3 regions of the Nostoc sp. LEGE 12447 genome follow, and region 3 is predicted to be linked to each of the others. Evidence: riboswitches for the same ligand, from Rfam matches in the RefSeq annotation. Region 3 holds a riboswitch; each other region holds the start of a gene.
The links. Region 3 has a riboswitch for cyclic di-AMP ahead of IQ274_RS14330 (glycosyltransferase). Riboswitches for the same ligand answer to the same signal wherever they lie in the genome.

Region 1 (7,561 bases), on a different contig from region 3:
ACTCATCTGGGCATTTAAGCCGACGCGTACAGCTTGAGTTAAACCATGCGCTAAAGGCGAACCCCCACCACAGGGCAACCTTTCCAAACGGTTACGCGCCAAAGCAATAGAACGCGTTGGAGGCAATAATACCTCTGCTTGTTCTCCCCGGAAAGGAATTAATGCTATTTGATCGCGGTTTTGATAAGCTTCTGTTAACAGTTGCATGACTGCACCTTTAGCCGATTGCATTCGATTCAGGGCCATTGAGCCAGAAGCATCTACCACAAACACTACCAACGCCCCGGCTTTACGTACCAGGCGTTTCGAGCGAATATCAGGTTGTTCGACAATAACTTTTCTATCTGGTTGTCTTTCTCTGCGTGCTTTTTGATAAGGAGCCGCAGCTCTCAGTGTTGCATCTACTGCAATGCGTCGCGCTTTTCCCTTGGGTAACATTGGCTTAATGTAGCGTCCCCTGTCATCGGAAAAGATGACACTGCGACTACCAGATTTACCTTGCCGCTTTGCTGTTTGAGTAAAGTAAAGCACGCTGTCATCAAGAATTACCCCTTCTGGATCAAAGATAAACTCTTCTGGGATGCTGGGCGGTTCTTGCTCTTGATTTTCTTCCTGTTCTTCTTGTTCTTCTTGTTCCTCTTCTGATTCGTCTTGGGGTTCTTCTTGATTTTGTTGTGGTGGTGGAGGCGGAGGTGGTGCTTGATCTGGTGGTGGTGTCTGCACAACTGTGGCGCGTGGTACAATTACCAGTTCTACGGCACGGCGCAAATCTTCGGCATTAACTGTTGTTCGTCCCTCTAAAGCCGCAGCCGCTTTGGCAACCCGCGTGGCGAATAACTCGGCGCGATGTCCCTGAACTCCTCCGCGAATGGACTCATCCACTAAGTAGGCAATTTGTTCATGGGTGATGATGACTTCTTTTAACCATTCCCGTGCCAAGATGATTTGGGTTTTGAGGGAGTCTAAGTCTTCGTTGTACTGTTTGAGGAAGTCTTGGGGAGATTTAGAATAAGCGATCGCTTGTTCAACTGCTGCTACTCTTTGATCTAAGCCGAGTACACCGTCGGCAGAAAGTGCGATCGCAATTCTATCTAATAAATGCTCCCGTAATCCACCTTCTTCTGGATTATAGGTGGCAATAAATAGGGATTTGCACGGATGCTGAAAACTAATTCCTTCCCGTTCAATCTGGTTGCGTCCCTCAGATAATACTGTTAAAAGCTGATTTGATATTTGGTCATCTAATAAATTAATTTCATCTACGTACAGTACACCCCGGTTTGCTGTAGCGAGTAAACCAGGCTGAAAAATGGTATCTCCTTGTTTTACAGACTTTTCAACATCAACTGAGCCAAGGAGTCGGTCTTCTGTAATACCTAGAGGAATTTGCAAAAAAGGCGCAGGAATAATTTCGACGGGTACATCTTGAATGTCTTTGTCTGCGTACTCCGCCAAAAGTTGATCGTCCCATTCTTCTGGGTGGTTGGGGTCACAATTGCTGATTGAACCTTTGACAACTTCAATCGGTGGTAGTAGAGCGTGGATAGCACGAGCCATTACAGATTTTGCCGTACCACGACGACCTGCGATCGCTACTCCTCCCAAACCAGGATCAACGGCTGCTAACAGCAAGGCTAATTTAATTGCTTCTTGACCGACTACAGCTGTCAAGGGAAAGGCAGTGATGGTGGGGTTGATAGTAGGCGCAGTCATTGTTTGCTTTCATAGCGAGTCTCGGCCTTTAGCATACCAATTTCTGGCACATTTAGAATAAGTATTATGGCAATGAGAGAAAGGTAAGGTTATGAGTATTGCTCAGGCTAAACGCTTCACACTGGATGAATACCACAGGCTTGGAGAATGGGGCTTTTTCCATGAAGATGACCATATTGAATTAATCAACGGGGAAATTATTGAAATGGCATCCAAAGGTAAAGCCCATGAAACTTGTTTAAGGAATTTATGGAAACAACTTCCAAAGATTGTAGGAGATAGGGCAACTCTACAATCTCAAGCCCCAATTACTTTACCACCTAACAGTGAACCTGAACCAGATTTTGCGATTGTTCAAAACCGAGATGATAATTATCTCTCTGCTCACCCTAAACCGACTGATGTGTTATTGGTGATGGAGGTTTCAGATTCTTCTTTAGCTTATGACCAAGATGTGAAAATACCTCTCTATGCTAAAGCGGGTATTACTGATTATTGGATATTCAATTTATTCGATAATTATTTGGAAGCTTACAGTGAACCATATCAGGATAATCAAGGTAAACATGGTTATTCAAATAAGCGAATCTTCCTGTCCACTCAGGTGATAAATTTTCCTTGTTTTCCTGATTTATCTCTCGATTTGAGTAGAGTGTTTCCGCCAAAGCTGAATTTTTAATCTTTGTTATATGATTCAGTCATAAGGCTAAGGAGTAAGTTTTATGGCTTATAGTGATTTTAAACTTCTTGACACACAGATTAAGCTCATGTTAGATATATAACAACGGCAGCAAAACAAATGCACTCTAAAACAAAATTCGACAAGTGCAAATTATTGATTGTTGTCTAAGAACGTAGAATCCCTAGCTTACCGCTAAGTATCGCGTTATTCCTTCGGCTGAACATTCAGCCTGATGTCAGGTCAATTGATTGATTAGACTATCAGCAAGGAAAACAATATATTTGCGTGAATGTTCGGCGGAATGAATAACCTGATACCTAGCAGTAAGCCAGGGATTTTACCTTCTTAGACTAGAAATCAATTAAATTTGTAAATAGAGAGCCTAGCAAGGAAAAGGGAAATACTTTTTTAGTATAAATCTCTTTCATCAAGCTAGGCTGCTACTAGATGTGTAATTCCTTGAAGCTGTCCGGTTTCCTTAAACCAACTCTGGACATACTCAAATGACAAGCTATCATCTAACCTCCAAAAAACAAGCAAGCCAGAAAAAAGATTATACTGGAATTTTTTGCGATATTCAGAACGTTCCCTCAATCATAAAATTCGCTAGTTTGGTACTGCAATTTGCAGAATCTAACGGGACTGTATCTTGCAAAAATATTTATTACAATTCACAGCGTCAAGACCAAGTAGCTTCCTCAAATAAACTAAAAGAGCTTGGTTTTAGATGTGTGAATGTTCCTGACACCTCAAAAAATAGTGCAGATAAACGACTTAAAGATGACTGTTATGAGGCAGTTGCTTTTAATTCTTCTCTAAAGAATATTATCTTATTCTCAGGAGACAAGGATTTTGCTGTATTAATTTCCATTCTCAAAGCTATGGGTAAAAAAGTCATCGTCTTTGCTCAACGAGGTAGTGAGAGTCCAAAGTTGATTAAACTGGTTGGTAATGATAACTTCTATTTTGTAGATGAATTACCTGAGCTAGTTGACAATAGCAAGAAGACTCAACCTCAAAACACGGCTATTGTGTCTCAGATTAATTACAATGAGGCTATAGAGTATTTAATTGAAGCTATTAAAACTGCCTCAATCCAAGATAAGCCTACAGTATTTGGTTGCATTGATAGATTGATGCGTCAACGTTGTGGTAAGTATCAAGGATATTTATCTATTTTTACAGATGATGGCAAGAAATTTAAAAGTTTTAGCCAGTTTATTGATGTTGCTGTCAAGGATGGGAAAGTCAGAAAGCAAAATCAGGAGTTATTTTTAACTGAGTTAAATATACTGGCTGCATAAAATAGCTTTGAAAAACCCAGTCAAATAAAAAACTGGGTTTTCCCAAAACACCGCAATTTGCGGTGTTTTCATGTCTGAACAAAAAAACAATTGTCAAGTTTCCCAACAGTCAATTTCTGCAACAAGACACAAGATAAAATGCACAAACTTTTAATATTTCATAATGAAAAACTTCTGCGACAAGCACTTACCCACCGTTCTTACGTTCATGAAAACCCTGGAGAAGGCGAACACAACGAACGGCTAGAATTTCTCGGTGATGCTTTGCTGAATTTCTTAAGTGGTGAGTATCTATATAGTTGTCACCCAGAAATGGGAGAAGATGAATTAACACGGCGGCGTTCGGCGTTGGTAGATGAGAAACAATTAGCAAAGTTCGCCGAGGAGGTAGGTTTAGACTTTAGGATGCGGTTAGGAAAAGGCGCAATTCGAGACGGAGGCTACCAAAATCCTAATTTACTTAGTAGCACCTTTGAAGCAGTTCTTGGTGCTTACTATTTGGATAATGATTCCAATATTGAAGCAGTTCGCGCAATTATAGAACCACTATTTGATTCTGTAGATCCCAAGCACATAGTTGTGTCTCGTTCTAATGTAGACTCAAAAAATCGCTTTCAAGAATGGGTGCAACGCAACGTTACTCCAAATCCTCCCAAATATTTCACAGAACAAATAGGTGGCCCTTCTCATGCACCAGAATTCATAGCCAAGGTATTGGTAGATGAAAAAATTTATGGCGAAGGTAAGGGACGCAATAAGAAAGAAGCAGAGAAAGCTGCTGCTGAGGATGCGCTAACTAAGTTGAAAAAACAAGGGTTATTGTAAAAATGTTTTTTGATTTCACGCAGAGGTGTAGACAAAAATTTTACGTCTTGGCGCGAAATCAACTCTCTATTTGTAAGGGCAAAATTACAGTGAAAGTAGAACCAACTCCCACCTCAGAAACTAAGTTAATTTGACCTTGTAGTAATTTTACTAACCGCGAAACGATCGCTAACCCTAATCCTGTACTATCAGGGAGATAGGGACGATCGCTAAAACTGACCCGAAAGTAGGGTTCAAATATCTGGGCTTGATTTTCTGGTGCAATGCCAATTCCAGTGTCAGAAACTGCGATCGCACATCTCTCGTTATCCAACACCTGACACATTATAATAATAGTCCCCGACTCTGTATAGCGAATCGCATTGCTAATAAGATTTGTAATAATTTGTTGGCATTGAAAAGGATCTGTGATTAGTTCTTTGGGAGCGCGATCGCAATCTACTACGACTTTTAAATTTTTTCCAGCAGCTAGAGGTTCCAACATTTCACAGATATTATTGATTAATTCAGGCACATCTGTGGGTGCTAGTTGAAGTTTTATCTGTCCTGCTTCATAGCGCGAAAGTTCTAATACATCGTTAATTAGGTGGAGTAATTGTCTACCGTTACGTAGTACCCTCTCAATATGTTCTAAATTGGTTGAGGTGTCTTTTATCTGTGTCTTGCGTCGTTGTTGGCGTAAAAACAGATCCGAGTAACCAATAATGGAAGTTAGAGGATGTTTCAATTCGTGGGCTAGTTGCGAAAGATACTCTTGATTGGCGCTCATTAAGCGCGTAAGTTCTTCATTATGGAGCGTTAGTGATAATTGCAACTGCTGTAATTCTCGCAAGCGTTCGTCAACATAACTCTTAAAACATCGAGCGATCGCTTCGTCTATGATAGCGTCAATCAAACGCATAGAACGAATTATATCTACAGGTGTTCCCTTTAATAAATCTGCGTGTATGGCATCAAATATTACCGTTCTCAGCAGATGATATTCTCTGGCAATTTCTGCTGGGTCAAAACCTTGTTCTGCTCGAATAGCTCCATGCTGAAAACTAGCAGTAACTATCGACTGAATATCATTATCCTGAGATTTTGAAAGCACTGTTACCATTGCTTGTAAAACATCAGGGATATGATCCTTTACTGCTGTATAAGATAGGTCATCAGCACTTTCAATCCGTCTATCCTTGCGAACTGCTGCAACCCATTTATCGATGATGGTGTCCGTTTTTTCAGCCAGTACTTGACTAAAATCCATTATGTTAAATTCAGCTAGGAGATAGATGAGCAAACTGCCATATCCAATTAGTTTAGCGAGTGCAGTGGTTTTTTACCAAGTTTATGAATTTAATTCACCTACCAAAAGAAATAGATTTTACATATTCGTTTATTTGCTGATTAACTCTCAGTATCTAAAACTTGTCTAGTATAATTTATTTTACGTTAATAAATATTAAGCAAGCGGATAACAATATTAATGCTTGACTCAATTATATTATTTAGCTTTGTTTGCAAGTAATTCACTTACAACAGAGTAAAAATATAAATTTTATTTATTCCCAAAAATCAAGGAGATGCGCCGAATTGCAGTATTAAAATCAACAATATTTATCATCGAACAGATGGCTTTTACTGAGCATCAATGTTATATTATGCATAATTTAGTATCCATTAGAGTAAGTCAGCCTAATTCAGCGTGTCACAGTGCATAACGCTGGAGCGGAGGAACCAAATTGTGGGGCGTATCTCATAGAAAGTGAAGAGTTAAAAGTGAGAAGTGAAAAGTTAACTCAGCACGGGCTGAACGCCCCGCGACCGCTAACAGCACTCGATACTCAGCACTCTAAAAAGAAGGGCATCTCTCAGCCCTAGCCCGTCAGCTAACTTCGTAGGCATTGGGAGGAGACTGAAGAGACGGCATTTTTATAATGTTCCGATCTCATCGGTGTCCAAGGCTGGTACTGCTCGGATTCTTTGTACCTGCACTTAAATCTGTTGAGGTCGTAAATGATATTTCAACTAAATCTGGCTGCGATCGCAGCGATCGCAACACAAGCTGCCTGGAAAAAGACAAAACCTGTCGTCCTCAGAGATGTGTTTATTTTACCAGTATTGGGCTTCTTGGGAATAATTGTGCTGTGGTGGATTATTGCACTTGCCAACCATGAATTAATGCCTACTCCACCAGAAGCGCTCATTGCTAATCTAGACTACATCTTAAATCCCTTCTACCAAAGAGGCCCAGGTAACTTGGGAATTGGTTGGTTGTTGATCGCAAGTCTGCGCCGGGTATTACTGGGTTTTTTGTTAGGAGCGGTAGTAGCGATTCCTGTGGGGTTTTTAATTGGGATGTCTAGACCGGCAATGCTAGCGCTTAATCCGATCATTCAAATTTTTAAACCCGTATCACCCTTAGCTTGGCTTCCTATCGCCTTAGCAATTTTCAATTTAGCAGATCCTTCAGCCATTTTTGTCATTTTCATTACCTCCTTATGGCCGACAATTATTAATACCGCTTTAGGAGTTTCTAGCGTTCCCAAAGATTATTTAGATGTGGCACAAGTGCTAGAAATGCCCCGTTGGAGAAGGATTACCAAAATAATTTGGCCTGCAAGTTTACCGTATATTTTTACAGGTTTACGGATTAGTTTAGGTATAGCTTGGCTAGTAATCGTCGCCGTGGAAATGCTTACAGGTGGTATTGGTATCGGCTTTTTCGTCTGGGATGAATGGAGTCGTTTAAACCTAAGTTCAGTCTTTTTAGCTGTGTTCATCATTGGCTTAACTGGGTTAATTTTGGATTACGCCGTGGGCAAACTCGAAGAATTAGTAACCCATCGCCCGAAAACTTCCAACTAACAAAATTCGACTTCTATCAAAACAGCAAGATGTAACCAGACTCTGCGCTTCTGCGTGAGCAATTCATCACCAATGGAGCTATAAAAATGGGTGATATAAACTGGACTCGACGAGATTTTATTAAGGGAATAGGAGCAACCACAACCGGGATAGCGCTATCCTCCTGTGGAATTTCAGGAGATAGATC
Region 2 (7,561 bases), on a different contig from region 3:
TTCCGAAACAGCCAGGAGAACACTCAACATTCTTGTGGCGATCGAGAAGTATCTGGTTGATGACACAAGCAGCACGGTGGGGACAAATTAAGGAATTCCCCAAAAATGCTGAGAAACTAGCCGGACAAGGCTGGAGAACAGATTTATATCGGGAGATAGCATCTGAAATGGGCATCGAGTGTCCCAAGGATGATTACAAGGTCGAACCACCAGAGGTATTTATAGATAAGAAAGGCTTCGATCCCAGTGATCCTGTGGGCTATCTGAATAGTTTTGCTATCAGGGCTAACGCTCCCACTAACTTTTTCATGTCTTAAATCCCAACTTTAAATCTTGATTCTGGCAATTTTAGATTTTAGATTTTCGGTACAAGTCGCAGTTAATCCAAAATTGATTGACTAAATTATTTCGGGAGCCTTTGATGATGGAATATACCTCATTACCTATTAATACCCAGACAGGAGTTCTGCCCCGCACTGGATTTTTAGAAATTGAAAATTTAGTCAAGTCTTATCCGACACCTGATAAAGATAACTTTGTCGTTTTAGATGGAGTTAATCTAACGATTGGTGAAGATGAATATATTTCTGTAATTGGTCACTCTGGTTGTGGGAAATCAACTCTATTAAAGATAGTAGCTGGTTTAGAAAAAGCCACTTCCGGATCAGTTCGGCTTGATGGCAAAGAAATTCGTCAGCCGGGAGCCGAAAGGATGATGGTATTTCAGAACTATTCATTGTTGCCTTGGTTAACCGTGCGAGAGAATATCCGTTTAGCTGTGGATGAAGTGCTAAAAAATGCTAATCGGGCTGAAAAAATTAGCATTGTAAATGAACACTTGGCAATGGTAAACTTGACGGCGGCAGCTGACAAATATCCTGATGAAATCTCTGGAGGGATGAAACAACGAGTAGGTATTGCCAGAGCCTTAGCAATTCGTCCCAAAATGTTGCTGATGGATGAACCTTTTGGGGCACTAGATGCACTAACTCGTGGCAAATTGCAACGGCAGGTATTGGATATTTGGGAAAACCATCGGCAAGCAGTGATGATGATTACCCACGATGTAGACGAAGCAATTTATATGTCCGATCGCATCGTCTTGATGACCAATGGCCCATCTGCTAGTATAGGAGAGATTTTAGAAGTTCCTTTTGAGCGTCCACGCGATCGCGCTGCCATGCGAAACTCAAAAGAATATTTTGAACTCCGTAACCACGCCCTGAATTTCCTCGATCGATATTTTGCCCAAGACGAGTAAATTAGATTATCATTTTTTTTAGTGGGTAGCCTAATTCAAATTCATCAAAGCTGGATTTGGAACGGAGGAACCAATGTTTGGGGCTAATCTTACGAGAGACACCTTCCAGTCTTAGCCCGTCAGCTAACTCCGTAGGCAATGGAAGGAACCCCCAAGATTTTGGCTGTAATACAGTTATTATTGGGGTTTCCTAGACTGATTTTCAGATTTGCAATTTTGGTTATCGTTACTCAATTTAAAATCCAAAATTGTTCGACTGAGGGTAGCCGAAGTCCAAAAATCTAAAATTTGTCCCCCTGCTTCTTTCTCATTACTAATTCATTTCATTGGGAGAAGTAAAGCTGTGCAAATCAAGCCAATGTTAGCACGTCTGCAAAGTGCCACAGGTCGAGATGACTTAATTGAACAAATGGTACTGCTGCCAGAACCAAAAAAACCTTTTTCTAAAAAACCTCAAGAATCAAAAGCAGTTAACTTAATTGTTGCATACAACGCATCTCCTAACAGTCATACAGCACTAGATATTGCTTTCTGGATTGCCCATCAAACCCGTCTAGCTACTAATGCAGAAGTTACAGTTCAGGCTGTTTATGTATTAGAAGACAATCAAAGCAGTCAATATCCAAATATCTTGAGCTTTCCACAACAGCCTTCATTAGAATGTCAAATTAGTGAAGTATCAAAGTCTGTGACACAGGTGTTAACTCAACCCAAATTGCAAACAGTGGTAACTCCCTTGCAACAAGCAGATATAATTCTCTGGCAAGCCCGAAGTCTGGCTGAAGAATGGCAAGGTTCCTTCAAATCTCATTTGCGGTTTGGCAGCATTTCCACAGAACTTCACAAAGTTGTTGAATCAGAAGCCGCCAATATTCTATTTCTCGGTTGCCAATCTGTTAATCATCCGATGATTGAAGCATTAGGTTATAATTTCCCCTGCGCCGTTTTGGGTATTCCCAGTTGTATTGATGAATAGTCGCTGTTTAAAATTTCAGTAATTTTTATCCAATTGTAATCATAGATAAGTCACCTAAAACTAGGTGGCTTTTTTCACTAATATGCAACAAATAAAACTTCAGGAGTAAGATGTGGACAACTGGCAAGCAATCCTTAGTGTAATTACATTTATAAGTGTCATTATTTTAGTGATGACCGAATGGGTACATCTCACCATCGCGGCATTATTGGGAGCATTATTATTAGTTTTTACCAACGTCATGACTTTAGAAGAAGCTGTTGGTTATATCGGCAACAGTCATGGAACACTAGGTTTATTCTTTGGAGTTATGGTGCTAGTACGAGCTTTTGAGCCTACCAAGATATTTGATTATTTAGCAACTCAAATAGTACTCTTAGCTAAGGGACAAGGCAAGCGTCTATTACTCGGTATTGTGGCTATTGTGACACCCATCTGTGCAGTTTTACCAAATGCCACAACAGTAATGTTGTTAGCGCCTTTAATTCCACCAATGGCAAAGGAAGTGGGGATAAATTTTGTTCCCTTGTTAATTTTAATGGTATTTGTTGCTAATAGTGCCGGACTCCTAACTTTAGTTGGAGATCCAGCTACCTTTATTGTTGGTGATGCTGTAAATATCAGCTTTACAGATTATTTATGGGAATTGAGTTTAGGAGGGGTAATTGCCGTTGCTATAGTAATTGCAACACTACCATTTTTATTTCGTAAAATTTGGAATACTCAGTTAGATAATTTAGAAGAACTGCCACATCCACAAATTAATCATCCACGAGCTTTAAGCTTTGGTGCAGTTATAGTATTTTTCGTCCTGCTATTTTTTGTCGTTGGAGAAACTCTACCAGTTCCAGTTTCGCCTGCTGCCGCAGCTTTGTTAGGAGCAGCTTTAGCTTTATTGTTATCTCACCATAGCAAAATCGATTCAGTTAACAATATTTTGCGGGATGTAGACTGGAGTACATTAATATTTTTTATGAGTATTTTTGTGCTAATTGGAGGGTTAGAAAAAACAGGTGTAATTAATGGTTTATCAGGAATATTGGCAGCAATTTTAAGAAAAAATATTATCCTAGGTTCCCTAGTTTTATTATTTTTTGTAGGTATATTATCCAGCGTAGTCCCAAATATTCCTTTAGTGGTGGGGATGGTTCCCTTACTCAAACAATACATTGTGACTGTGGGATTAGCACCCGCAGAAGTTCTAGCCCAAGATTTTCAAGGGCAGTTTCCCCCAGAAGTATTACCGCTTTTTTATGCCATGATGTTTGGTGCAACTTTGGGAGGTAATGGCACATTAGTAGGGGCATCATCTAATATCGTCGCTGCCGGTATTTCTGAGCAGCATGGACGACGCATCTCGTTTAAAACTTTCCTGCACTACGGCATTCCAGTGATGCTGTTGCAACTGGTAGCTTCGGCTTTGTATGTGTTGTTTCGCTTTTTACTTTAGATAAAGGTAGGGGCAATTTATGAATTGCCCCTATCTGAAAACTAGGGTTTAGATTATTATTTGCGGAAGTCTTATATAGCTGTAGCTACTAATAGCCAATTATGTGCAATACATCGCGTAAGACACTATAGCCAGCTAAATCCCAAAGCAAATAGGCGAGAAAACCAATTGCTGCCAAACGACCGTTCCAGATTTCGGCTTGAGGAGTCCAGCCAAACAAAAAAGCATTGCGGTCTACACCATTGTAGGCTTTAGCAACAGGTGCTAAATCAGTAGAAGATCGAGGTTCCATTTTTTTCTCCAATATCCAGTAAGTTTTCAAAGGTTCAATATTTAGTAGCCAACTAAGTGCAGTACGTCGCGTAAAACGCTATAGCCAGCTAAATCCCAAAGTAAATAGGCGAGAAAACCAATTGCTGCCAAACGACCATTCCAAATTTCGGCTTGAGGAGTCCAGCCAAACAGAAAAGCGTTGCGGTCTACACCGTTGTATTCTGGTGCAACAGGTGGTAAATCAGTAGAAGACCGAGTTTCTTGAGTTGCCATTTGTTTCTCCAAAATTTATTAGCTTTTGAGATGTTTAATTTCTAGCAGTCAATCAGATGTAAAACATCGCGCTAGACACTATAACCGACTGAATTCTAAAGCAAATTATTCTTTATGCAAGTATTGGCAAATCCCTGGAATAATGAGTTGCCATCTTGTTGTCGTCAACAATTCATTTGTTAACTTTAATGTAGCTATTTATAACTAAATTGCTTTCTGCCTGTAGGCACAAACTACAGGCACTTCTTGGGGACGATAATCAACAACATATTAGTGCAGACAAATCCACCCTGAGAGGGTGATAAAAAGATAATTATAAATAAATGTAAAGTTCTAGTAATCAAACTATAGCTTGGGCAAAATCAATCATTTTGATTAAGCAGTTAAAATTAAGAGCGTGGCAGCCAAGAATTAACCAAATTTTTAACTACTTTTATCGTTAGATAATAAAATTTATATCTTTTGCTGTATATAGTTTTCAGCCTTTGGAGAGATGCTTTCAACAGCTAAATTCTACGATTCTGAACTAAACAGTTAGGTATTGCCATAGGTACAGACAAAAATACTAAGAGTTGCTTCTCAAGAAAATCTTAATTCCCCAAATTTAAACTTAGTAGAAGGAAATACAATGTTCCAAAGTACGGAAATCATGCTGGGACTCTACAAACCACTATTGTGGTTAGCACAGGTTCCAGTAGATCCCTCAAACGTCACGCCAGCACAGGCATCGGTTCTGACTTCCGGGCCGCGCTTTTTTGTGGCCTTAATCTCCGGCGTGATCCTAGCCTTTGCTTTCCAATTAGTTCTAACTAATCTCTCCCTTGCAGCCGGGATTTCCTATCTGGGGCACTCATCTGACTCGGATTCAGATTCTGGGGAAGTCGGAAGTTTGGGCGGCAGCATTCGCAAAATCGGCACAGCAGTAGGGATTTGGACGTTATTCACTGTAACGATCGCTTTATTAATTGCCTGTTTCCTGGCAGTGAAATTAAGCCTTGTAATCTTAGATCCAGGATTGGGAGCAATTCTCGGTTTGGTGATTTGGGGTGCTTACTTTTTACTCCTGGTTTGGGTGAGTTCCACTACTGTGGGTTCCTTAATTGGCTCAGTCGTCAATACGGCAACTTCTGGTTTTCAGGCGATTATGGGTACAGCTACAGCCGCACTAGGCGCGAAAGCTGTCAATAATCAAGTTGTCGCAACAGCTGAAGCCGCCGCCGCCGCCGTTCGCCGAGAACTAGGAAGCGGCATCGACCCTGGAAGTATTCGGGAAAACATAGAAGATTATTTAGATAAGCTGCGTCCACCAGAGTTGGATGTGTCGAAAATTCGGAGTGATTTTGAAAATTTACTCAACGATCCCCAATTAAAAGCGATCGCCGGGACTCCAGATATTCGCAACATCGACCGCCAAAAGTTTATCGAGTTAGTCAGCAGCCGTACCGACCTTTCCAAAAAAGACGTTACCCGCATTGCTGATACTTTATATAAGGTTTGGCAACAGGTAGTAAGTCAGCATTCACCCACTGAAGACCGGATGGGTGAGTTAATGGATTATCTGAAATCACTTCCAGCAGGACAAAGTAAGACAGATGAACTTAACGCCAAGCTGGATCGATTAGTTGCAGAAACACGTGGTTCCAAGGAAGCTGACCAAAAGGCATCTACTGTTGGGCCAATTCAAAGTACAATCCAGCAAGGACTATCCGCCTTAACCGGCATTGTGTTAGGACGGGCAGATTTATCTGATTTGGATGTGGAAAAAATCTTAGGTAGCCTTACCACAGCCAAAGATAAAGTCACCCAACAAGCAGATAAGTTAGGTTTGCCAACACCATCACAACCCTATAGCCCAATTCGATCTGATATCGAAAATTATCTGTACAACACTTATGCTTGGCAACTAAGCCCAGAAAGAATTGCCCAAGAATTTCGTGATGTCATTTACGACCCAGCAGCTGACCCTGGAATAGTCCGCAGAGAACTAGAAAGATTATCACGTAACGATTTCGTCAAAATTCTCCAACAACGGGGACTACTTACCCAAGCCCAAATTCAGCGCATTGCAAATCAGCTAGAAGTTGTCCGCAAAGATGTGCTGGTGACAGTTACAGGTATCGAAGAAAGAGAAATAGTCCAAGACTTGCAACGCGCAGTAGAAAGTTATCTGCTCGTTACCCCGAAAACAGATTTGACACCTGAAGGCATTGAACAGAATTTTAAACCACTGTTGCAAGACCCAGATGCAGATTATGAAACCCTGACATTACGACTGGCGCACATTGAACGTCAAGAAATCCGGGAGATATTGCTAGAACGGAATGATATCCAGCTATATGAAGTAGACAGCATTCTGGATGAATTGGAAAAACAACGCGATCGCGTCTTGATAGAATCCAAAGGATTAGCTGAACAGGCACAATATCAAGCAGAAACCCTGTGGCTGAATGTAGAATCATATCTGCGTAACACCGGGAAATCAGAACTGAATCCTGATGCCATCCGTGCGGAGTTTAAAAAGCTATTAGAAGATCCCCAAGCTGGAATTAGTTCAATTCGGGCACGGTTGTCTCGCTTTGACCGCGATACCTTAGTGCAATTATTGAGTCAGCGCCAAGATTTGAGTGAAGATCAAGTTAATCAAATCATCAATGCGGCTGAGGAGTCGTGGCATAATATTCGCCACACACCCCAAGCTGTAGTGGATAAAGCCAAAGAGCAATACGACTCTGTTACGACCACGATCGCAGACTATCTACGGAATACTGGTAAACAAGAACTCAATCCTGAAGGTATTCAGCGAGATTTGAGCAAATTGTTTGAAAATCCCAAAGAGGGAGCCAGCGCATTACGCCGTCGATTGTCGCAGTTAGACCGAGATACACTGGTGAAGTTGCTCAGTCAACGTCAAGACTTGAGTGAACAACAAGTCAATGAAATCATTGATTCCACCCAAACTTCGATTCGTAACTTTGTACGTGCGCCTCGTCGTTTAGCTACCCGCACACAGCAAAGAGCAGAAACATTCAAAGCTTATCTAGAAGAGTATTTGCGCCAAACTGGTAAAGAAGAACTCAATCCTGAAGGTATCAAACGCGACTTGCAACTACTATTGCACGATCCACGAGTCGGGGTAGAAAGTTTTAGCGATCGCCTTTCCCATTTTGACCGTTCTACCATCATCGCCCTGCTGAAAATTCGGGAAGATATGTCTGATGAAGAAGCAGCGCGGATTGCCGATAACATTGTCTCCGTCAGGGATCAATTTGTAGAACAAGTGCGGAATATCCAACGAGGCATTCAAGATGCAATTGATGGGGTTTTTGCC
Region 3 (7,561 bases):
CCATCCGTTTTCCGCATAGGACAAGAGATATTTAAAGCCTTTTTGAAGATCCTTCAGAAGGTGCAGAGTAAACAGTTGCGAGTCAGAGTTCCCCAGAACTATTGCGTGGTAAGTTTGATTTGGGGTGTAAATTCCCATCTTGAACTTTGATAACTGATAGCTGTTTTAAAATACTACTGACATCTAAGGATACTCCCCGCATGATTACTAAACCTAAGATTTTCATTGATGGCGAATCAGGAACCACAGGCTTACAAATTTATTCACGTCTCAATCAACGGGATGATATCGAGTTAGTTAGCATTGAGGCATCTAAACGTAAAGATGCAAGTGAGCGAGCTAAACTAATTAATGCCGTCGATGTTGTTATTCTCTGCCTACCTGATGATGCAGCCCGCGAAGCTGTTAGCTTAGTAAGTAGTACTACGGTTAAAATCCTTGATGCTAGTAGTGCCCATCGGACAGCTAATGGCTGGATATATGGGTTCCCCGAACTCAATCCAGGACAGCGAGAGAAAATCGCCAGCGCTCAGTTTGTCAGCAATCCAGGCTGTTATCCCACAGGATTTTTAGCCTGTATCCGTCCGTTGATTGCTAAGGGACTTTTAAAAAGTAATTTTCCCATCACCGTGAATGCAGTATCAGGTTACTCTGGTGGCGGAAAGAATCTTATCAAACAATACCATACCTTCCATGAACAGCAAGCCGGGGGCGAGTCACTATATCCTTATGGAATCTACGGTTTGCAGTTTGGACATAAGCATGTCAAGGAAATGCATTATTATTCAGGGTTAGCATCGCCGCCACTATTTGTACCTTCAGTAGGGGATTTTGAGCAAGGGATGCTAGTTCAAGTGCCTTTGCCGTTAGGAACTTTGGATAATCCACCATCAGGTGAGGTAATCTATGAAGCGATCGCTGATTACTACCAAGGTGAAAAATTTGTGCAGGTTGCTCCATTCCAAGATTCTACTCTGCTGCGAGACGGAATATTTTTGGATGCGATGTCTACGACGGGCTACGCCTACGCAGTGAACGGCACTAATATTGTTCAGGTTTTTGTATTCGCCAATGACACCACCAAAGAAGCATTGCTAGTTGCTCGTCTCGACAACTTGGGCAAAGGCGCATCAGGATCTGCAATCCAAAACCTAAACATCATGCTGGGCTTTCCAGAAGAATTGGGATTGTTATAAAAAAATTGGGAATTGGGAATTGGGAATTGGGAATTGGGAAGAAGCAAGGGAGCAGGGAAATTAGTTTTCCCCTCTGCCTCTTTTCAATGACCAATGCCCAATGCCGATTATTTTGATTCTTTTTTCAGTTCATTAAGTAATTGGATTACATGATCTTCAAAACCTTTATTTCGGTTTTGAACTGATTCAACCAAAGGTTTATCAAAAAGATTAATAGCATATTTACCTAATTGAATACCTAAAGGTTTTAAATGCCCACCTTCAAGAGTTTGCAGAAATTTTTGAGGTGGTTTTTTAAGAATATCAGTAAACCATTCACAGGTTAGTTTAGCAATGTTGTCAGACTGGAAGCAGACTAAACCCATAATATTAAATAGCCCACTATCCTTGATTAAATTCTTGGTTTCTTCAGGAGTTGGTTTCACACCCCAACCAAGATTATCAATGATATTCGCTAAAAATTGAGGGCGGATTGCGCTGGCTGTATCGCTAATATCAGGCGCTAAGAGGATAGAAACTTGCCCTTTAATAAATACACTATTAATTTTAACTTCCCGATTTACATAAGTGCAAATTAGTTTCTGATCTTCTGCAATTTTTCGTTGAAGCTCCTCAAAGAGAATATTAATATCTGCAATAACAGTTTCTATCTGTGACTCATTTGAAGTATAAGCTAGCAGATTCCGAATAAACTTTTCCCTTTCTTGAGGCTCTGGAGGTAAAGCAGTAAATCCTTCTAACAAGGAAATATATTTACAGCCAAGGCTATGTCCAATCCAAGAAAAGTTTTTATCATCTAGATAGGCTTCATAATCATATCCTTCAACAGTTGCCATCCTCACAAGCTCTGGCAGAATTTCATACTGCTCTCTCATGAGAAAACCCGCTTCTACATAATGGTCAAACGTAAAATTAAACGGTAAAAGAATAATAGTATATCCCTGCTCAAATAGAGATTGAAGCAGATGGCGATAAAAAAGCATGGGTGCAAATGTACCAAAGAAAGCCCCTGCAACAAATTGAATTACTCCTTTAGGCTGTGGATGCAGAGCAACCCAACTGTGAGAAACGGGTTTAAATCTCAGTTTTAAATTTGTATTGACCATGATTTAGCAATGAGTCTATCTGATTTTGGTAACTGTATGCTTAATCTCCAAACTGAAGTTGCTGCTTTTCGGATTATTTAAAAGATATTTTTCCAAAACTGGGATGCTCATCTCAACCAATAAACTTTACTTATATGGATTCAAAGAGCTGGCATATTCACTTTAAGTATAAATACTTAGATTACCAAATTCAATTGACTGAAGTTCAAGCAGCCATCTAAATTTATTCTGGTATGAAAAAATTGGTATTCCAGTTAACACGCAATAAAATTTGATACATGGTTAAATTAAATACTAAAGTTCCAAAACGCCGGAAATATCTATATTTGGAGATGTAGGCAGATGGTTTTACCTAAGATACATAAGAGTTTTCTGATAATAGCTACCGTTACACTCATTACAGTATTGGCAGTTTCAGGATTTGCTAAGACCAAACCTCAACACAATGTAATAATTTTTATTACAGATGGATTGCGACCTAGTAAAGTTAATGCTCAGGAAACTCCTAATCTTCATCAAATTCGCCAACAAGGTGTGAGTTTTGTCAATAGTCATTCGCTGTTTCCTACTTTTACTACCGCTAATGCTTCTGCGATCGCAACTGGACATTATCTCGGTGATACTGGTAATTTTAGCAATACAATTAATGTTGGCTTTTCTGTCAAAAGCGCCAGTAACAGCCCCGTTCCTTTCTTAGAAAAAATGCTGTTTTGGGGGAAATTAGCCAACACTTTGATGGTAATTACTTAAAGAAGAAAGCCTATTTAGATGCTGCACATGAAGCTGGGTTTAGTACTGCCGCCGTTGGCAGGATTGGGACAGTATTAATTCAAGATATTACTCAAAGACCTGGTAAATCCACAATTATAATTGATGATGCCACCGGGTCTCTAAGCTGATGTGGCTATTACCTTAGCTAAGATTTTAAATTTGAATATTCCCCATCAATAAGAACTTATAGGTCTTGTTTCAATACGGTTCGGATAAGCATTTTTCACTTTCCTTGTGGTCTGGGTAAAGGGTAAGGGGTAAAGGGGAAAGGATGTATTCAAAACCTTTACCCTTTAACCGAACCGTATTGGGTCGTGTTTTACATGAATCTTTGGTCAAAGGAGTCAAAAAAGTTACTTTTAAAGCTAATACTTTGACATCCCAACTAAATACTAATGGATTAAAAACGATCCTGAAGTATCAAACTGTTGGCTCAACTCGATATTTTGACGTTGGAGGTTTTCCTCTTGGACGCTTGGTTTAGCAAAATAGTACGCCATTGCTATATTTAACTCTTTGAAACTCTCAAAATTATTTCATTCCCAGAAACTAAAGAAAATGTAGCAATCAACATCAGTAAGTGTCTTCTTGAGAGCTTCTCAACAACACTAACTTTCCCCTACAGTCTGATTCTTCAAAGCTAGTTACAACGCGCTTTGAAGTGATTAGCATCACCATTTTTTTGTTCATACTGTTGACATAGTTGATGACTAAAGGTTATAAAAATTTAAAGAAAAATAAATCAGTCTGCCTAATCCACTATATTCCCAACAAACATTTGTAAAGGGTAAACCGGAGCGGAGGAACCAAACCTGGGGCGTATTTTGAAGAAAGTTAGTAGTTAATAGTGAGGAGTTAAAAGTTACTAAACTCATAACTCATAACTTTCTTAAGAAGGACATCTCTCAGTCCTAGCCCGTCAGCTAACTTCGTCGGCATTGAGAAGAGACTGAACGAGCAGCATTCTTAACAAGTAATGCCTTGTTCTCGTCAGTGTCCTTTGGCTGGTAACTTTGCGGTTCGTTGTGCCTGCCCTCGGCCTTGAGAGAGGATAATAATATCTTGATTTCTGGCGTTTGAGGCAGGATTATTTACCTTGAGGTGAAAATCAGCTATGTTCCAGAATAAGAAACATCGCATTGCCCTAATTTCTGTTGATGGCGACCCGGCGGTTGAAATTGGTCAAGAAGAAGCTGGGGGTCAAAATGTTTATGTGCGTCAAGTAGGTTATGCCTTAGCCCAGCAAGGTTGGCAAGTAGATATGTTCACTCGTCGTAGTAATCCTGAACAATCTGCGATCGCTCAACATAGTCCAAACTGTCGTACTATTCGGTTAAAAGCTGGCCCAGCTGAGTTTATCGGGCGAGATAACTTGTTTGGCCATTTACCTGAATTCATCGAAGAATTCCAGAAATTTCAGCAGCGCCAAGGGTTTCATTACTCCTTAATTCATACCAACTACTGGTTATCATCTTGGGTGGGTATGGAGTTGAAAAAACAGCAACCCCTGATTCAGGTACATACCTACCACTCTTTAGGAGCCGTTAAATACAGAAGTATTGGTGATGTTCCTGTAATTGCAGCCCAGCGATTAGCTGTAGAAAAAGCCTGCTTGGAAACTATAGACTGTGTAGTTGCAACCAGTCCACAAGAACAGAAACACATGCGGGTACTCGTTTCTAGCAAAGGGAACATTGAAATGATTCCCTGTGGCACTGATACTGACAAATTTGGGGGAATTCAGCGAACTACGGCGCGAGAAAAGTTGGGAATTGCCCCAGATGCCAAAATGGTTCTCTATGTTGGTCGCTTTGACCGCCGCAAAGGTATTGAAACCTTGGTAAGAGCCGTTGCCAAGTCTAATTTAAGAGGTGAAGCTAACCTCCAGCTAGTAATTGGCGGTGGTAGCCGTCCCGGTCAGAGTGATGGAATAGAACGCGATCGCATTGCTACCATAGTGAATGAACTCGGATTAGAAAATTGTACAACCTTTGCTGGTCGCCTAGATGAAACTGTTCTCCCCTTCTACTACGCCGCTGCTGATGTCTGCGTAGTCCCCAGCCACTATGAACCTTTTGGTTTAGTTGCTATTGAGGCAATGGCTAGTCAGACACCAGTCATAGCTAGTGATGTTGGCGGGTTGCAGTTTACTGTTGTACCAGAAGTTACAGGATTACTTGCACCTCCTAAAGATGAAGTCGCTTTTGCTACTGCTATAGACCGCATTCTTACTAATCCAGCTTGGCGAGACCAGTTAGGTGAAGCGGCTCGACAACGGACAGAAATCGCCTTTAGTTGGTACAGTGTCGGATTCCGACTGACTCAACTTTACACTCGTTTGTTGGCTCAAACTGCACCCAATACCCAACTCCGAATTGCAGCTTAATTTTTACAGCTTTATGCGCGGAACTAATATCATCAGAGTTATTTTGCCGCGCACAAATAGCCAACGACAAACTACTCAACCTAGTTAATTAGGAAGTCAGAATTATGTTGCATATCGGGGATTATGCTTTGCATCAAAGAACAGGGCAAATTGGTCAAGTTTTCGGTTATGGGCATGAGGTAATGGATGGAGTGTACATAACCACCCTCAAAGTCAGAGTGAGCAAGCATAAAGGAACTCGTCGTCAAAGCAGATTTCTCGAAGATGCTTACTCCAGATGGATACTGGCAGAGGCAAAATAAGGGACTTAGAGTAAAAAAACATCTCATCTCCAGGAAGCACAACTGTGCATCCCTACAAATAATTTGGGATAATTTATTTTTTGGAAGTCCTTAAACTAATAGATTTGTTTTTCTATTAAACGCAGAAAAACAAATCTATTAGTCTATCAAGCCAACAATACTTGGTGAGGCACTTCTTAAAATCTCTTTTTGTCAATTTAATTGGCTGCGGTTTTGGCAGCATTTTGAAGATAGCGGGGAAAGTTCAGTGAACTTTCCCCGCTTCAGTTTAGCTAAAGACTTTTTTTGTCACATTAACTTAATCAATAAATCAAAACAAGCATTGCCCGATTTAGGATTGCAGGCAGCGATTTGTGCGTAATAAAGCTTGTACAATTATCAAGGTGGTTTTTACTGCCGGAATATTTCTCAGGTGTAAAATTTATCGACAGCAAAATTTTTCTACTTTGTATTTTTCCATGCTTCACTTGTGGCAAAAATTACCCAAGTTAAGCACTTCTATATTGCAATAGATAACTTTTACCCTTATGACTGGAGAGCAAAATCTTGGGAATAGAACTACGCAGTTTCGTATTTCTCGACAACCTGCAACCTCAACATGCAGCATATATGGGAACAGTAGCCCAAGGCTTCTTACCATTACCAGGGGATACATCACTGTGGATTGAAATCTCTCCTGGTATCGAAATTAATAAGATTACGGATATAGCTCTGAAATCTGCCTCTGTCCGTCCGGGAGTACAGGTAGTTGAACGACTATACGGACTATTGGAAGTTCATTCTAGCTCCCAAGGGGAAACGCGAGCTGCTGGTCAAGCCATTTTAGCGGCACTAGGAGTCAAAAGAGAGGAATGTCTGAAACCGCGTGTTATTTCCAGTCAGATTATCCGCAACATCGATGCTTATCAAACACAACTGATTAATCGCACGCGCCGGGGACAGCTACTACTAGCAGGACAAACACTATATGTATTAGAAGTGGAACCTGCTGCTTACGCCGCACTCGCTGCCAATGAAGCCGAGAAAGCGGCGAGGATTAACATTCTTGAAGTTCAAGCTGTAGGTAGCTTTGGACGACTTTACTTAGGTGGGCAAGAACAGGATATTCTAGCAGGTGCGGCGGGAGCTTTAACGGCCATTGAAAATGTAGCTGGCCGAGCAAATCCTCTAGGTGGTCGTCAGGAGTAAAGGAAAGAAAATGGCAAATCGAGAGCATCTAGCTTTACTCAAAGCAGGTGCAGTGACATGGATTGAGTGGAGAAAGAAAAATCCTCAGATTGAACCAGACCTCAGTGCTGCAAATCTGCAAGGGCATAACCTCAGAGGCGGAAACCTCCAGGGGGTAAATTTGAGAAAGGTAGATTTAGGTAATGCTTTACTGGTGCGAGCAAACCTCAGTGGTGCTGACCTCAGTAGTGCCAACCTCAGCAAAGCCTTTCTCATTGAAGCTAACTTGAGTGATGCTAGCTTGAGTGTTGCTAACTTGAGTGGTGCTATACTTACGCAGGCAGATTTGAGTCAGGCTAATTTGATTGGAGCCGATTTGAGTGAGGCGAATCTGAGAGGCGCTGCGATCGCTCATGCTAATCTAATTGGAACTGACCTAAGAGGCGCAAACTTGAGAGATGCCGATTTAGGTGCAGCGAAGCTAATAAGGGCAAATCTATCTTTTGCCAACCTGATTGAAGCTAACTTGATTGAGGCTGACCTCAGCGAGGCAAGTTTGTACGAAGCGGAAGTATTGGGGGCTTATCTTTATAAAACTGACTTATACAAAGCTAATTTGAATAAGGCTCGCTT

Region 1: linked by a shared signal. The riboswitch ahead of ntrB (nitrate ABC transporter permease) and the one ahead of IQ274_RS14330 (glycosyltransferase) in region 3 are both predicted to bind cyclic di-AMP.
Region 2: linked by a shared signal. The riboswitch ahead of IQ274_RS08755 (universal stress protein) and the one ahead of IQ274_RS14330 (glycosyltransferase) in region 3 are both predicted to bind cyclic di-AMP.

The regions. Positions count from the first base shown of each region.
Region 1 is NZ_JADEXT010000005.1:86,251-93,811, forward strand. Features, by position in the region: gene bchD (magnesium chelatase ATPase subunit D) at 1-1,713, opposite strand, end outside; gene IQ274_RS08720 (Uma2 family endonuclease) at 1,805-2,392, shown strand; gene IQ274_RS08725 (NYN domain-containing protein) at 2,899-3,699, shown strand; gene rnc (ribonuclease III) at 3,838-4,524, shown strand; gene IQ274_RS08735 (sensor histidine kinase) at 4,583-5,773, opposite strand; cyclic di-AMP (ydaO/yuaA leader) riboswitch at 6,189-6,425, shown strand; gene ntrB (nitrate ABC transporter permease) at 6,523-7,374, shown strand; gene IQ274_RS08745 (ABC transporter substrate-binding protein) at 7,461-7,561, shown strand, end outside.
Region 2 is NZ_JADEXT010000005.1:94,837-102,397, forward strand. Features, by position in the region: gene IQ274_RS08745 (ABC transporter substrate-binding protein) at 1-317, shown strand, start outside; gene IQ274_RS08750 (ABC transporter ATP-binding protein) at 425-1,261, shown strand; cyclic di-AMP (ydaO/yuaA leader) riboswitch at 1,279-1,411, shown strand; gene IQ274_RS08755 (universal stress protein) at 1,620-2,237, shown strand; gene IQ274_RS08760 (SLC13 family permease) at 2,350-3,687, shown strand; gene IQ274_RS08765 (high light inducible protein) at 3,776-3,979, opposite strand; gene IQ274_RS08770 (high light inducible protein) at 4,021-4,233, opposite strand; gene IQ274_RS08775 (MFS transporter) at 4,862-7,561, shown strand, end outside.
Region 3 is NZ_JADEXT010000011.1:60,972-68,532, forward strand. Features, by position in the region: gene argC (N-acetyl-gamma-glutamyl-phosphate reductase) at 204-1,196, shown strand; gene IQ274_RS14315 (DUF1350 family protein) at 1,304-2,302, opposite strand; gene IQ274_RS14320 (alkaline phosphatase family protein) at 2,645-3,052, shown strand; gene IQ274_RS14325 (hypothetical protein) at 3,345-3,557, shown strand; cyclic di-AMP (ydaO/yuaA leader) riboswitch at 3,812-4,026, shown strand; gene IQ274_RS14330 (glycosyltransferase) at 4,188-5,459, shown strand; gene IQ274_RS14335 (hypothetical protein) at 5,564-5,761, shown strand; gene IQ274_RS14340 (hypothetical protein) at 6,308-6,949, shown strand; gene IQ274_RS14345 (pentapeptide repeat-containing protein) at 6,960-7,561, shown strand, end outside.